Regions from separate parts of the Shewanella sp. 4t3-1-2LB genome, predicted to be linked through region 1. Evidence: riboswitches for the same ligand, from Rfam matches in the RefSeq annotation. Region 1 holds a riboswitch; the other holds the start of a gene.
The links. A riboswitch is a leader RNA that binds a small molecule or an ion and turns the genes downstream of it on or off. The one in region 1 is predicted to bind lysine.
Positions count from the first base shown of each region.

Region 2: linked by a shared signal. The riboswitch ahead of J3L11_RS06580 (Na+/H+ antiporter NhaC family protein) and the one ahead of lysC (lysine-sensitive aspartokinase 3) in region 1 are both predicted to bind lysine.

Region 1 covers NZ_JAFNJD010000011.1:17,230-25,282, forward strand. Annotated here, with positions in the region: gene fusA (elongation factor G) at 220-2,307, shown strand; gene arcA (two-component system response regulator ArcA) at 2,427-3,143, opposite strand; gene J3L11_RS06050 (DUF3293 domain-containing protein) at 3,662-4,093, shown strand; lysine riboswitch at 4,192-4,366, shown strand; gene lysC (lysine-sensitive aspartokinase 3) at 4,494-5,861, shown strand; gene J3L11_RS06060 (succinylglutamate desuccinylase/aspartoacylase family protein) at 5,861-6,961, shown strand; gene asnC (transcriptional regulator AsnC) at 7,009-7,470, opposite strand; gene rluA (bifunctional tRNA pseudouridine(32) synthase/23S rRNA pseudouridine(746) synthase RluA) at 7,585-8,053, opposite strand, start outside.
Region 2 covers NZ_JAFNJD010000012.1:58,494-66,546, reverse strand. Annotated here, with positions in the region: gene J3L11_RS06595 (FUSC family protein) at 1-781, shown strand, start outside; gene J3L11_RS06590 (thymidine kinase) at 828-1,406, opposite strand; gene J3L11_RS06585 (M3 family metallopeptidase) at 1,633-3,771, shown strand; gene J3L11_RS06580 (Na+/H+ antiporter NhaC family protein) at 3,833-5,392, opposite strand; lysine riboswitch at 5,489-5,681, opposite strand; gene J3L11_RS06575 (FAD-binding protein) at 5,764-6,687, opposite strand; gene J3L11_RS06570 (electron transfer flavoprotein subunit beta/FixA family protein) at 6,689-7,438, opposite strand; gene J3L11_RS06565 (H-NS family nucleoid-associated regulatory protein) at 7,766-8,053, shown strand, end outside.

The sequences.
Region 1 (8,053 bases):
AAAATAAAGCTAACTACATAAAAATAAACTATTTTTTATAGTTATTTGGGTAAAGTCAGGGCTAGTCTTTAAGGCACTGGTGAAATTTGAAACTCCTCATTGCAGGATACAGGGATTTCGGTGTTATAATACGCGCCTTAAATTATGGGGTTCCGTCTGTCGCAGCAACGAAGTGGCATACTCCGTCTCCTATTCACTAACTCATAATGAAGTTGAATCATGACTGACTTATCGAAATACAGAAATATTGGTATTTTTGCTCACGTAGATGCGGGTAAAACTACCACCACCGAGCGTATCCTGAAACTCACTGGTAAGATCCATAAAATAGGTGAAGTACATGATGGCGCTTCAACCATGGACTTCATGGAGCAGGAAGCTGAACGTGGTATTACCATTCAGTCAGCTGCGACTACTTGCTTTTGGAAAGAGCACCGTTTTAACGTTATCGACACCCCCGGGCACGTTGACTTCACCGTTGAAGTTTATCGTTCACTGAAAGTATTGGACGGCGGTATTGGCGTATTCTGTGGTAGCGGCGGTGTAGAACCTCAGTCCGAAACCAACTGGCGTTATGCGAACGAATCTGAAGTAGCGCGTCTGATCTTCGTAAACAAACTGGACCGTATGGGCGCAGACTTCCTGCGTGTTGTTGGTCAGATTAAACGTGTTCTAGCAGCAACTCCACTGGTGATGACACTGCCTATCGGTCGTGAAGACGAATTCACAGGCGTAGTCGATGTCTTGACTCGCAAAGCTTATGTGTGGGATGACTCCGGTTTGCCAGAAAACTACACTGTGACAGACGTACCTGCTGACATGGTGGATTTGGTTGAAGAATACCGTGAACAGATGATCGAAACTGCCGTTGAGCAAGATGATGATCTGATGGAAGCCTATATGGAAGGTGAAGAACCTTCTGTTGAAGACCTGAAACGTTGTATCCGTAAGGGCACCATCAATCTGGCATTCTTCCCCACATTCTGTGGTTCTGCATTCAAGAATAAAGGGATGCAGTTGCTGCTGGATGCGGTAGTAGATTACCTGCCATCACCAACTGAAGTTGTGCCTCAGCCTCTGACTGATCCAGAAACTGGTGAAGAAACTGGCGAAGTTGCCACTGTTTCTGTGGATGAACCACTGCGCGCTTTGGCATTCAAGATCATGGATGACCGTTTCGGTGCCTTGACCTTCGTTCGTATCTATTCAGGTGTGATGAAGAAAGGTGACACAGTACTGAACAGTGCCACTGGCAAGACTGAACGTATCGGCCGTATGGTGATGATGCATGCAAACGACCGTAGCGAAATCGATTACGCACAAGCCGGTGATATTATCGCTGTAGTGGGTATGAAAAACGTTCAGACCGGTCACACTCTGTGTGATCCTAAACACGAATGTACTTTGGAACCTATGATCTTCCCAGATCCAGTGATCTCTATCGCTGTGACTCCGAAGGACAAAGGCGCTTCTGAAAAACTGGGTATCGCACTGGGTAAAATGGTGGCTGAAGATCCATCATTCCAGGTAGAAACCGACCAGGAAACTGGCGACACCATTCTGAAAGGGATGGGTGAACTGCATCTGGACATCAAAGTCGACATCCTGAAACGTACTCACGGTGTTGAACTGAGCGTAGGTGCACCACAGGTGGCTTATCGTGAAACGATCACTAAAGCCGTTGAAGATAGCTACACCCACAAGAAACAGTCTGGTGGTTCTGGTCAGTACGGTAAGATTGATTACCGCATCAAACCAGGTGAAGCCAACACTGGCTTCAAGTTCGTGTCTTCAGTTGTGGGCGGTAACGTACCTCGTGAATTCTGGCCAGCCGTTGAATCTGGTTTTGAATCCATGATGAAAGAAGGTCCGCTGGCAGGCTTCCCTGTGCTGGACGTAGAAGTCGAGCTGATTGATGGTGCTTACCACGCAGTTGACTCTTCTGCCATCGCGTTTGAAATCGCCGCTAAAGCAGCTTTCCGCCAGACAATGCCAAAAGCAGGTCCACAGCTGCTGGAACCTATCATGAAGGTTGACGTGTTCACACCTGATGCTAACGTTGGTGACGTGATCGGTGACTTGAACCGTCGTCGCGGCATGATCAAGGATCAGGAAGCTGGTCTGACTGGTGTACGCGTTAAAGCTGATGTGCCATTGGCTGAAATGTTCGGTTACATCGGTAACCTGCGTACTATGACTTCCGGTCGTGGTCAGTTCTCCATGGAGTTCTCTCATTATTCTCCATGTCCAGCTAACGTTTCAGAGAAAGTAATCGCTGAAACTAAAGCCAAGAAAGCCGCTAAATAAGGTTTTCTGCTAATAAAAAAACCGCCAGTATGGCGGTTTTTTTATTTTAAACAAAACAACTAATATAAAAAAGCCAGCATGGTGGCTGGCTTAATAGGCAATGCAGCAGTAGTAAATGGTTAGGCTTCTAGGTGACCGCAGAAGCGATAACCTTCACCGTGAATGGTCGCGATAATTTCAGGTGTGTCTTGGTGGCTTTCAAAATGTTTGCGAATGCGGCGGATAGTCACATCAACGGTACGGTCGTGCGGTTTCAGCTCGCGGCCGGTCATTTTCAGCAGTAGCTCTGCGCGGGTGAGGATCTTGCCGGGATTCTCTACGAAGTGCAGCATAGCGCGGAATTCGCTCCGTGGCAGCTTGTAGGATTCGCCTTCAGGGCTTACCAGCGAGCGACTGTTGATATCCAGACTCCAGCCATCGAATTTATAGCTTTCAACCGTAGATTTCTCTTCCGGCTCTGAACTACCTGTAGTGACGCGAGTCAGCAGATTACGAGCACGGATAGTCAGCTCACGCGGGTTAAAAGGTTTAGTGATGTAATCATCGGCACCGATTTCCAGACCGAGGATCTTATCGACTTCATTATCACGACCAGTCAAGAAGATCAGACCAATGTTATTGATTTCCCTTAATTCCCTGGCAAGTAATAGACCGTTCTTACCGGGGAGATTGATATCCATAACTACCAGATTGATCTTGTTATCTTGGAGGGCTTTATGCATTTCTGCGCCATCATTGGCTTCAGTAACAACATATCCTTCGGCTTCGAAAATACTTCTCAGCGTGTTACGGGTAACGGCTTCGTCTTCTACGATAAGAATGTGCGGGTTCTGCATATCATTTACCTAATAAATCAGATGGTCCTAACCACGAGCGGAGCTCATGTCCAGTTGTTGTTCTATGAATCCTGACGGCTTCATACCTGCATATTGGTGAAAACCAAGTTACATCGTCGGCACTTCATGATTAGTTGAATTTTGGCATACGGTTGTTACCGGTACGCGAATTGTATTAACTGAGATACTCCAAGATAGATTTAGTTCCTGATTTCCATGGATATCCAGTTTATTTGTCTCCGAGACTTTTAGATGGCTCGGAGCGTTTTGGTCAGACACTGTGACTGCCGTATCCGGCGGCCCACATAAACATGACCGAAATGTGATTGATGGTGACATTGTACTCTTATTGTGCATTTGTTAACAAATGAAATGTTAACAAATGGAACTGCCATTCAGCAGAAAGTCAGCAAAAAACCATAGAGTAGTAGCAAATTTACAACGCAATGTTTCGGAGACTAGGTGAGTCGCCAAGCTTTTGCTAAACTAGCGCAGGTTACTTCAGAGGCTGCTGATTGATGGACGACGTATTTGAACAGCTGTGGCAACATTATCTCGATAGCTGCTTTTTATTGAGCCAGCCCCTTTCCGCTTCATCTCCTTTTGCAATAATCACCGCTTATAACCCCTTGGGGCAGGTACTGGAACCTTGCCAGAATCGGTTACGAGATCGCGCACTTCAATGCGATATTGAACAATTGCGGGTGCCCTACAGGATGATTATTGGCGCCGCTACCGATCTCAGCCATATGGAAAAGAGCTGGGCTTTATTTATCAGCAAGACGCAAGCCACTGCGCTTGCCAAAAAGTACCAGCAGAATGCTTTTTACTATGTGGATGCTGGTGTGTTGTCTCTGATCCCCTGTTTGGCAGGTGATCGGCAACAAGTGATAGGTGACTTCAGCCAACATGTCAGAATTGTCTCTGAGTTACCTGAAATTTGTGATTGAATTTCAGTTTGCCGTTGATAAATTTTCAACCGTTGAAAATCTCATTGACTTCCGTCGGCGATTGTTGCTAAGGTCAGCTTCCCCGCTGTTATCAGTGGGGAAACAGAAGAGGAGCGTTAACTAGGTAGTGAACTCGAGGAGGCCATTCTCCAGCGACAGTTCATGAGGGAGATTAACGCCGAGGCTACAGGATCATTGGCAGATCCTGTGGTCGGTCGTTCAGGCTGAATCCTGATGACTGTCACCTTTTTTTGGTGGAGAGCTTCTGGTGAGGATCACTTTTCCCTTCTCAGGGTGCCTTTGTATCAGCGCCAGGCTCTTCGAACGAAATTTGTTCGGAGCAGATCATGAATTCAACGCAATTTTCCTTGTTACCTCCAGCGATAGCGGAGGTGTGTTAATGTCTTTAGTGGTTGCCAAATTTGGTGGTACATCTGTCGCTGATTATGTTGCGATGGGACGTTGTGCCGATATCGTGCTTGCCAATTCTGCTACTCGTTTAGTGGTGGTCAGCGCCTCCAGCGGCGTGACCAATCTGTTAGTGGAACTGGCACAACCGGGTGTCACCGAATCACAGCGTTTGGCGGTACTTAAAAAAATCGCCGCTATTCAATATGCCATTGTTGACCAGTTGCCTCGTAGCGATGACGTGGCTGCCACGATTGATACCTTGCTGACGCGTGTCGACGTTTTGAGTCAGCAATTACTGCAACAAACCGATAAAGCGCTAATAGATGAGTTACTCTCATTAGGTGAACGATGTTCTTCTGTATTGTTCGCGGCGGTTTTACGGGAAAAAGGCGCGATTGCCCGTGCTTTTGATGTGCGGCAGGTATTACGTACCGACAGTAATTTTGGCAAGGCAGAGCCGCAGATAGCGGAAATCCGTCATTTATCTCAAGCGCAATTGCAGCCTCTGCTTAAGCAGCAATTGCTGGTGACTCAGGGTTTTATTGGTGCCGATGCGCAGGGACAAACGACGACACTTGGGCGTGGCGGCAGCGATTATTCGGCCGCGCTACTGGCAGAAGCCTTAGATGCTGACGCTGTGGAGATTTGGACTGATGTTGCCGGGATCTATACGACAGACCCCCGCTTGGCACCTAATGCTAGACCAATCCCCGAAATTAGCTTCAATGAAGCCGCTGAAATGGCGACATTTGGAGCTAAAGTGCTCCATCCGGCCACCATTTTGCCGGCTGTGAGACAGCAGATCCAAGTGTTTGTTGGCTCTAGCAAAGAGCCGGAAAAAGGGGGCACTTGGATTCGGCATCAGGTGGAAAATCCGCCAGTATATCGTGCGGTTGCTTTAAGACGCGATCAAACACTACTGAATCTGCATAGTTTGCAGATGCTACATGCTCAAGGCTTTTTGGCGGAAACCTTCGCTACGTTGGCTCGTCATAAAATTTCTGTAGATCTGATTACGACTTCTGAAGTGAACGTCTCTCTGACGCTGGACAAAACTGGTTCAGAGTCCAGTGGCCAAGGATTGCTGACGGAAGCTCTGCTGCAGGAGTTATCGCAGCATTGTCGGGTACGGGTTGAAGATAAACTGGCACTGATAGCGATTATTGGTAACCGGATTGCATCAACGCCTGGGATCTGTCAGCAGGTGTTTGGGGTGCTTGCGCCACACAACGTTAGGCTGATCTGTCAGGGAGCCAGTCCTCACAATCTGTGTGTACTGGTACATGAAGCCGAAGCCGCTGCTGTGGTAGCTGCATTACATCAAGCACTTTTTGAATGTACTTCTGAGGCTGCCTGATGCAACCACAATTGCTGGCTGTCGGCGAGCTTGCCGCCGGACAGACACTGACGGTGCCAGTGTATCGATTTATCGGTAGTGACCCCGCGGCACCTTCAGTCTATATCCAGGCCAATGTGCATGGCGCAGAGGTTCAGGGAAATACCGTGATACTGCAACTGCTGCGGTATTTGCGGCAGTATCCTCCCAAAGGCAATGTAACCTTAGTGCCATTGGCAAACCCGCTCGGTATTAATCAGAAAAGCGGTGAGTTCACCTTGGGCCGTTTTGACCCCATAACCGGTGAAAACTGGAATCGTCAGTATCTTGATAACCAGTTGCCGTTATCGCATTGGTTGTCGGAACATCAAGGGTATTCTGATCGTGAGTTGGTTGCTGCCTATCGGCAGGCGTTGATAGCCAATTTGCAAACACGACTGCAAAGTCCATGGGGAGTCACCACCGGGCAACGGCTAGCGTATACGCTGCAATTACTGGCAACTGAAGCGGATATTGCCTTGGATCTGCATACCGGGCCTAAGTCCTGTCGCCACCTGTATTGTCCCGAATACCAAAGACATGCAGCAATGCAGTTTTCGATCCCGTTTACCTTGTTCATTCCCAACCTGTTTGGTGGGGCGATGGATGAGGCAATTTTCTGTCCTTGGTGGCGACTGAGCGATTATCTGGCGTCTTGTGGCCGACAATTCGAGATTCCAGTGGTAGCCTTTACGCTGGAATTAGGAGAGCAGGAATTGATCGATATGGCGCAAGCGCAACAGGATGCCCAAGGTATTTTGGCGTTTTTATCGGTTCGTGGTGTTATTGCTGAACCCCTGCTCCCGCTAGAGATGCCACGATATGGCACTCACTTGAAGAATTATCGCAAGTTCCATGCGCCACAAGCCGGACTGGTGCAGTATCTGGTCGCGCCAGGAAGTCTGGTAGAGCAAGGCGACCCTCTGGTGCGCTTGTTGCGCTTGGATCTGCCCGAAAGTGAGCAGGAGCAACTACTAACAGCGCCAGAAGCGGGTGCTGCCATTCTGCACTTTGCCTCGGCAGCGGTGCAGCAGGGTACAGAGCTTTATAAGATCATGACCCAACTAACTGAAATTTCATGAGTTGCAACAGTAGGTTGCCTAGCAGCCTACTGTTGGTTGATTTCACATTAGGGTTTTACCGCACGTACGATGGGATTTTGTAGACTGATCAGTGTCTCGGTAGACTGGATCTCGTCAATCGACTGGATGCGATTTATCAGCACATGTTGCAGCGCTTCTATCGACTGGCACATCACTTTGACAAAAATGCTGTAGTTGCCAGTGGTGTAATAAGCTTCCACGACTTCCTCAAGCGCATTCAGCTTCGATATCGCTGCCGGGTAATCACCCGCACTCTTAAGATTGATGCCGATAAAGCAACACACATCGTATCCCAGAGCTTTGGGATTCACGGTGATCTGTGCTCCCGTGATAATGCCGGCCTGTTTCATTTTCTCTACCCGTACATGGATGGTACCAGCACTGACATTAAAACGTTTGGCCAATTCAGCGAAAGGTGTTCGAGCATCCTGCATTAGCGCTTCAAGGATCTGGTTGTCCAGTTGGTCTCTTTGAAATGATGTATCCACAATCACTTGCCTTTTGTTTTTTTTATCAGGCACAAATTTACGTTTTTTATTGCCATATTACCAGTCAACAGTGCAGTTTTTTGGCAAATACCCCGTAAAGAAATAGTGATAGAGTTATTGGCCAGCTGTGGCTTCTGCAAACGGGACTCGCGTTTTAAATAGCATGGGTTCGCCAGAGTAGGGATGTTTGAAGCTGAGCTCTGCCGCGTGTAGCAATAATCTTGGCGCGAGGGCTTTGGCTTGCGAGTCTGCGTAAAAGCCGTCTCCGAGGATAGCATGACCCAATGCCATCATGTGGACTCGCAGTTGATGTGAGCGGCCCGTCACTGGCATTAGTTTGACCAGTGTCGACTGCTGTCCGTGAGAGATCACTTGGTAATGGGTAACTGACGGTTTGCCCATCTCAAAGTCTACCTTTTGTCGGGGGCGGTTCGGCCAGTCGCAGATGAGTGGTAAATCAATAGTACCTTCTCCCTCAAGATGACCATAAACCCGCGCAAAGTAGACTTTATGGGTTTCGCGTTCCTGAAACTGGCGCTTTAATTCGCGCTCGGCATTGCGTCTTAATGCCAGTAGCAGAATT
Region 2 (8,053 bases), on a different contig from region 1:
CGCTGGCCGCTACAGCTATGCTTATCTGGTGACCGGATTTACCATGATCATCGTGATTGGTGACGCCAATCACGACACTTCAGAAGCGCTATGGCGCAGTGCCAATATTCTGATGGGGTGTCTTATTGCAATGCTGGTATCACTCTTTGTGTTACCAATCAAAGCCAAACAGGATTGGCGGGCACAATTAGGCAAATCTTTTTCGTTAATGGCTGAGGTGTTAGCCAATCATCTGCAAACGCATGACGATGTCGAACTCCCCGTTGAACGCCTAAAGCTGGAAAACGCTATGAAGGCGGTACTGGCACAGAAGAAACTCTTTTTCTCGCTGGAATGGGAAAGCCAGACGCTCAAGAAACATCCGCAACTGCTGACAGAATTAGCCAACGAACAGGTCCGAGTTATCACATTACTGGAACTGCTGCTGATGACCCACTGGCGTGAAGAAGAAAACGACGCTTACGGTCGCATGCAGCAGATAGCCCAACGTTTACAGCAAGACTTCGCAGCCCTAACGGATTACGTGAATGGCAAACGTCACGACCGCCCGCTATTGCCGCTGGAGCTCGAACAACGATTGCAACAACAGTTGTTGGTTGAGCAACAATTAGCGTCTGGTTCTGACAGCGAACAAACTGACCTCCAGCACTTTACCCAAAACGGTTATGGCTGGCTGCTCTACCAACTGGCGTTAGCGCTGTTGGCAATAAATCAGGAACTGGACAAACTGGAACAGGCCTATAATAAACAACAATTTCTGAATAAAGCGATGGCCGAATAATCCCGCTGACAAGTCGCATTAAACAGCGACTTGTCTTGCGCCAAATTTAGTCCCAGATCAGTTCACGGAAATGCTTACGACATACAGATTCGTAGCTTTCATTGCCACCAATTGCCACCTGGGCACCTTCGCGTACCGGCTTACCTTCGCTGTCACGACGGATCACCATGTTGGCTTTACGTCCACAGAAACAGATGGTTTTCAGCTCTACCAGTTTATCCGCCCACGCCAGCAGATACTGACTGCCGCTGAATAGCTCACCTTGAAAGTCCGTACGTAACCCGTAACACAATACCGGAATATCCAGCTTGTCCACCACATAGGCGAGCTGCTTGACCTGCGCTTTACTGAGAAATTGCGATTCATCCACCAGCACACAGTGCAGAAACTGTTGCTGATGGGCATCATTGATGATCTGTACCAGATCATCATCACCATGAAATATCAGTGCTTCGCTTTCCAGCCCGATACGAGAAGCCACTTTACCAACACCAAAACGGTCATCGATAGCTGGCGTCATCACCAACGTATTCATACCCCGTTCCCGGTAGTTATAAGAAGATTGTAGTAACGAGGTAGATTTTCCGGCGTTCATTGCCGAATAATAAAAGTAAAGCTGAGCCAAGACCGGCGCTCCCGCAGTTGTTAATGCCCGCTATCTTACCGCGTTTGCTGATAAAAATCAGTGGTGACTGCACTCAGCCTCAGAGTGGTAGCTCATCTCTAATGCAATCAATTTGTTACAATTTTACCGCTTTTATACCAGGTTGTTCGAACCTGATTCAGTTTGGATTAATTCGCCGTTGTTAGCGTGCAGCGTTCATCAGCTTAACGACAACGGAAAAGACAAGATGCGAAAAACTCTTTTAGCAATCGCCTTAGGGCAAGCGCTGTTACTGGCAGGTTGTGCCAGTGCCGACAAACAGCCACAAGCAACAGTTGCGGCCGAAGCTGTACAGCAAAACCCCCTCTTCAGCGCCAGCCAACTGCAATATCAGGCACCGGATTTCAGTCAGATCCGCACCGAACATTTCCAACCGGCATTAGAGGCTGGCATTCTAGCCCACGATAAAGAAGTGCAGGCCATCGCCATGCAATCGGCTCCGCCCACCTTTGAAAATACCATTGTCGCGCTGGAAAAATCTGGGGCACTGTTGGACCGCGCATCTTCCGTGTTTTATAACCTCAGCAGTTCTAACAGCAACCCAGAAATCCGCCGTATTCAAAGCGAAATGGCCCCAAAAATGGCGGCACACACTGACAATATCAATCTGAATCCACAACTGTTCGCGCGCATTAACACCTTGTATCAACAGCGTCATCAGTTAACGCTGACGCCCGAACAAGTCCGCCTAATTGAAGTCTACCACCAACGTTTTGTGCTTGCCGGCGCACAGCTCAATGAAACCCAGAAAGCACAAATCCGGGCGCTTAATGAAGAACAATCAAAGCTGACTAACGAGTTTCAGCAACGATTATTAAAACTCACCAAAGCCAGCGCCGTTATTGTGGACGACGTCGCACAGCTTGACGGTCTTTCTGATTCTGCCATCCGTCATGCCGCCAAAGCGGCTAAAGACGCCGGGCATGACGGTCAATATCTGCTTAACATCACTAACACTACCCGTCAGCCGGTACTGGCACAGCTGCATAATCGCGAATTGCGGCAGAAAATCTGGCAAGCCTCCGCTAACCGTGGTTTAAGTGGCGAAGACGAAACAGTATCACTGGTGGCGCGCTTAGCTCAGTTGAGAGCAGAAAAGGCAAAACTGCTCGGTTTCGATAACTGGGCCAGCTACCGTTTAGCGCCACAGATGGCGAAAACCCCACAAGCCGTGTTTGACATGTTTGGCTCTATGGTCCCGGCGGTGGTAGCCAACACCCAAAAAGAAGCCGATGCCATTCAGGCGATGATCACCAAAAGCGGCGGTGACTTTACGCTGCAACCCTGGGATTGGGCCTACTACGCCGAAAAAGTACGCCAGCAACAATATGATCTGGATGAAAATAGCCTCAAACCCTATTTTGAGTTCAACCGCGTGCTGCAAGATGGGGTGTTCTACACCTTGAATCAGCTCTACGGCGTTACCTTTAAGCCGCGGCCAGATCTGCCGGTCTATCATCCAGACGTCAAAGCCTGGGAAGTGTTTGATGCCGATGGCAGCAGTCTGGCGATATTCTATGGTGATTATTTTGCCCGCGAAGGTAAACGAGGCGGGGCCTGGATGAGTTCCTTCGTACGCCAAAGCGGCCTGCTGGGACAAAAACCTGTGGTCGTCAATGTGATGAATATCCAGAAAGCCCCAGATGGCGAGCCCACTTTTGTTAGCTATGACCAAGTGACCACCATGTTCCACGAGCTGGGACATGGTACCCACGGTATGTTTTCCAAGGTTAACTATCCAAGCCTTTCCGGCACTGCGGTTTCAAGAGACTTTGTTGAATTTCCGTCAACCTTTGAAGAAGACTGGGCGGGTCATCCCAAGGTACTCGCCAATTACGCGAAACATTATCAGACGGGCGAACCGCTGCCTGCGGATATGCTAGACAAGCTGTTGCGCTCTCGTAGTTTCAATATGGGTTTTGATACGCTCGAGTACATGTCTGCAGCACTATTGGATTTGGAATGGCACAGTCTTAGCGCTGACGCACCACTACAAAACGTTGCACAATTTGAAGCTCAAGCGTTGGCAAAACATGGGGTGGATCTGGCAGCGGTGCCACCACGTTATCGTTCCAGTTACTTTGCTCACGCGTTTCCAGGCGGTTATAGCGCCAGTTATTACGCTTACATGTGGAGTGAAATTCTGGCAGCAGATGCCTTTGCCTACGTGCAAACACAGGGTGGACTTAACCGTGATATCGGCATGAAATTCCGCAAAGCGATCCGGGAAGTAGGTAACAGCGTAGCCCCTATGGAAGCCTATGAGAACTTCCGTGGGCAGCAACCAACAACCGAAGGGCTGCTGAAACGCCGAGGATTGATGTAACTGCATCATCGGCAACACAAAAAAAGCGCAGCATCAGCCGCGCTTTTTTATTATTCAAAGGCTAGCTGTCTGCGCGTTTTCTAAACCAGAACAACCCCGCCACAAAGAGTACCAGACAACACAACAGTCCCAAGACAACTGACTCGGTGTACCCCATCACCAGATAGCCGCCAAGCGAAATAAATGCGACCAGCAATGCGTAAGGCAACTGGGTGGTGACATGATCAATATGGTGGCAACTAGCGCCAGTAGACGACAAAATTGTTGTATCGGAAATCGGCGAGCAATGGTCACCAAACACTGATCCAGATAACACCGCCGCCATCATCGGCAACATCATACTTTGATGACTGCCCATCGCCATATCGGCGGCAATAGGCAGCATGATGCCAAACGTCCCCCAACTGGTCCCGGTAGAAAACGCCGTCAGTCCAGCCAACACAAATAACACGGCTGGTAACAACGCAAATGGAATATTGCCACTTGCAAGACTCGCCATGAATTTACCGGTTTCTAACTGCCCGATCACACCGGAAATAGTCCAAGCAAACATCAGGATATAAATCGCAGGGAGCATGGATTTCGCACCGACAAACAGCCCAACAGCAATATCCCGCAGCGGTAGTTTTTGACGAAACGCCAGCAACAGCGTGGTTGCCAACCCCAAGAGCGCACCGAAGAATAACGACGCACTGACATCGGTCTTTTCAAACGCCCCAATCAGCGAAAACGTTTTGCCTTCGCTAGACAACACCGCAGCGCCACTGCTTACCATAAAATATAAGGTGGCAACGACCAAAACCGAAATGGGGATAAACAACCCCGCTACTTTGCCACTATCCGCCTCCGCCAACTCGGCGGTCGCCCCAGGCGGAACACCTTTACTGTCGTCATACAATTGCCCTTTACGGGCGTTGAGTTCGTGGCGACGCATAGGACCAACGTCCAGTTCAAACAAGGCCACAAATAACAGCAGCAATAACGCAAATAAAGGGTAATAGTTCATCGGGATCATCTCGACGAAAGCGGTGAGATGTCCGGTTGACGCCATATCATGTGTGGTCAGTATGCCGCCAATTAAGGCGATGATATACGCGCCCCAACTCGATACCGGAGAAATCACGCACACTGGCGCAGCGGTAGAATCCAGCAAATAAGCCAACTTTGCGCGGGAAATATAATAGCGATCAGTCAACGGTTTACAGATACTGCCAACCACCAGACTGTTAAAATAATCATCAATAAACACCACACATCCCAAAAACATGGTCAGCAATTTAGCATCGCGACGTTTGCGGATATGTTGCTTAGCCCAGTTCGCAAAGGCGCGAGCGGAACCACTGACGGTTATCAGCGCGGTGATCATGCCGAGGACTAATAGAAAGCCCAGAATGTATAGGTTCCAACTGTTGATGGCACCATCGCTCCAGAACAGGCCAGAGACCTTTTCGGCCAGATACAACGCAGAATCGTGAATAGACCACTGATTTAGCAAAAATGTACCGATTAGAATGCCAACGCCAAGCGATAGCAGTACTTTACGGGTGAGAATCGCCAACAAGATAGCCACCACAGGCGGCAATAACGAAAGTGCCGAATCGGCATAACTGAGTACTGTCATTTTCTAATATATTCTTGTGTGACCGGCGGAGGCACAAAAAGGCACACAACAGACAGTATCGTCCCGTGTACCTGGCCGATCATCAAAGACCGACTTCTTTTCAGTAGCGCTCCACGGCAGTTAATCCAGCTATTTCTAGCCCACCATGGCAGTGCTGTCCCTGTTCGGGAACAGCCCCAACAACGGAATTGATGGTTCCAGCTGTTTCGGCACCGGATCCTTTCACGACACATCAAACGGTATCACCCTGCTTGTCGTTACTCATATCAGGCGCGCCTCTACTTCTCAGAACGCCGTTTGGCGCGAGGCAGAAAACAAAAAAGGCAGCGATGGTGCTGCCCATAGCTGCCTATCCTGACGCAGAAGCTGAATTAAATCAACTCTACCAATTTGGGCACCGCCTCGAACAGATCGGCTTCCAAACCATAATCTGCCACCTGGAAAATAGGTGCCTGTGGATCTTTATTGATCGCCACAATGACTTTCGAATCTTTCATACCCGCCAGATGCTGAATGGCACCAGAGATCCCCACCGCAATATAAAGCTCAGGTGCAACGATTTTACCGGTTTGTCCCACCTGCAAATCATTGCTGATATAGCCAGCATCCACGGCTGCGCGAGAAGCGCCTACCGCACCACCGAGTTTGTCCGCCAACGTTTCCAGTATGGCAAAGTTGTCGGCACTGCCTAGCGCCCGACCACCAGATACGATCACTCTGGCATTCCCCAATTCAGGGCGCTCAGATGCCACGGTGGTGTGCGCTAGCTCACTGCACACCGAATTTATCACAACATCTAAAGCCACTATCGTGGCATTAGCGGTTGCCGGCACCGCATCAAAGGCACTGGCGCGGACAGTTGCAACTTTCACTGCATCAAGACTTTTAACCTTTTCCAACGCATTTCCGGCGTAAATCGGATGAACAAAAGTATCTGCGTCTTCGATTTTGACCACTTCCGATATCATCGCCACATCCAGCAGAGCTGCTACGCGTGGCAATAGATCTTTTCCCGTGGAGGTTGCGGCAGCGAAAATATGGCTGTACCCCGATGCCTGTCCCACCACCAGCTTAGCTAGATTGTCAGCCAGTTGCGCCTTATATACCGGATCATCCGCCACTAACACGCGGCCAACGCCCTGCAACTTGGCAACGGACTCAGCAACCGCCGCACAAGCGCTCCCGGCAACCAGCACATCAATGTCAGCCGCCAGACTCGCTGCTGCCGCGACCACTTTGGCGGTTTCTGACTTGAGACTGACATTATCATGTTCTGCAATTACTAATACGGTCATGTCAGATCACCTTTGCTTCATTCTTCAATTTGTCTACCAGTTCCTCTACCGAGGCAACCATTACACCGGCCTTGCGCGCTGCAGGAGGCGTCACGGCGAGTATCTGCTGATGTGGTTTCAAGGTCACACCAAGTTCAGCGACCGTCAGCGTATCAAGCGGTTTGCGTTTTGCTTTCATAATATTTGGCAACGATGCATAACGCGGTTCATTGAGTCGCAGATCGGCAGTCACCACGGCAGGCAAAGGGAGTTGCAGTTGCTGTATTCCACCGTCGATTTCACGACTGACAGTCAGTTGCCCATCAGCGATATCAACCATAGAGGCAAAAGTGGCTTGCGGCATATCGGCTAAAGCGGCCAGCATCTGTCCTGTCTGATTATTATCGCCATCAATTGACTGCTTACCCATTAGGATCAATTCAGCTTGTTCGCGCGCCTGCACTGCCAGCAGTATTTTGGCAACGGATAAAGGGAGCATAGGTTCATCGGTTTCAACCAGAATGGCTCTGTCAGCACCCAACGCCATAGCTGTACGCAGTTGTTCCTGCGCCACTTTGGGGCCAATACTCACCACCACCACTTCATCGGCTTTACCTGCTTCTTTCAGTCTTACGGCTTCTTCCACCGCAATTTCGCAGAAGGGATTCAATGCCATTTTTAGATTGGCGGTGTCCACTGCGGTATGTTCCGCATTCACACGAATTTTGACATTGGCATCCACCACCCTTTTTACGGGTACCATTACTTTCATAGGACTTCCTTTGCTGCACTCGTAACAGATTTCTGATATGAAAGGAGCCACCTTGCATAGATGACTCTTAGTTGCTGCAACTCTATGCTACGTTTACGTTCACGTCAACTAATTTAAACAAGTGTTTAGACGACAATCTTTTGACTTATTATCTTATTTATTTCTAATAAGTACCCCAAGTGACCCAAATATTGACTTAGTTATATTGGAAATAAAAAAAACTAAGAATGAACGGAAATTCATTTGATCCATTTAAATAATGTTTCTATTATTCGTGCTGGTGTCATATTAATCCCAAGTTCTATATAGAGTGGAATCAAAATAATTATGAGCGAATTTCTCGAAATATTGACTCACGCCCGCCGCTTTAAGGCTGCTGTCAAAGATCTAAGCGTGGAAGAACTACGTGATCTAGCAAATAAACTGGAAAAGATTGTGGCTGAGCGTGAAGAAGAAGCCGCTGAAGAAGCTAAAGCACAAGCTGATCGTCTGGCTAAAATTGAAGAAATCCGGCAACAAATGGAATCAGTAGGTCTTTCTGTTGAAGATCTAGGCGTAGTTGCTGCTGCAAAACCGGTTAAAAAACGTGCACCACGTCCACCTAAATACAAAATT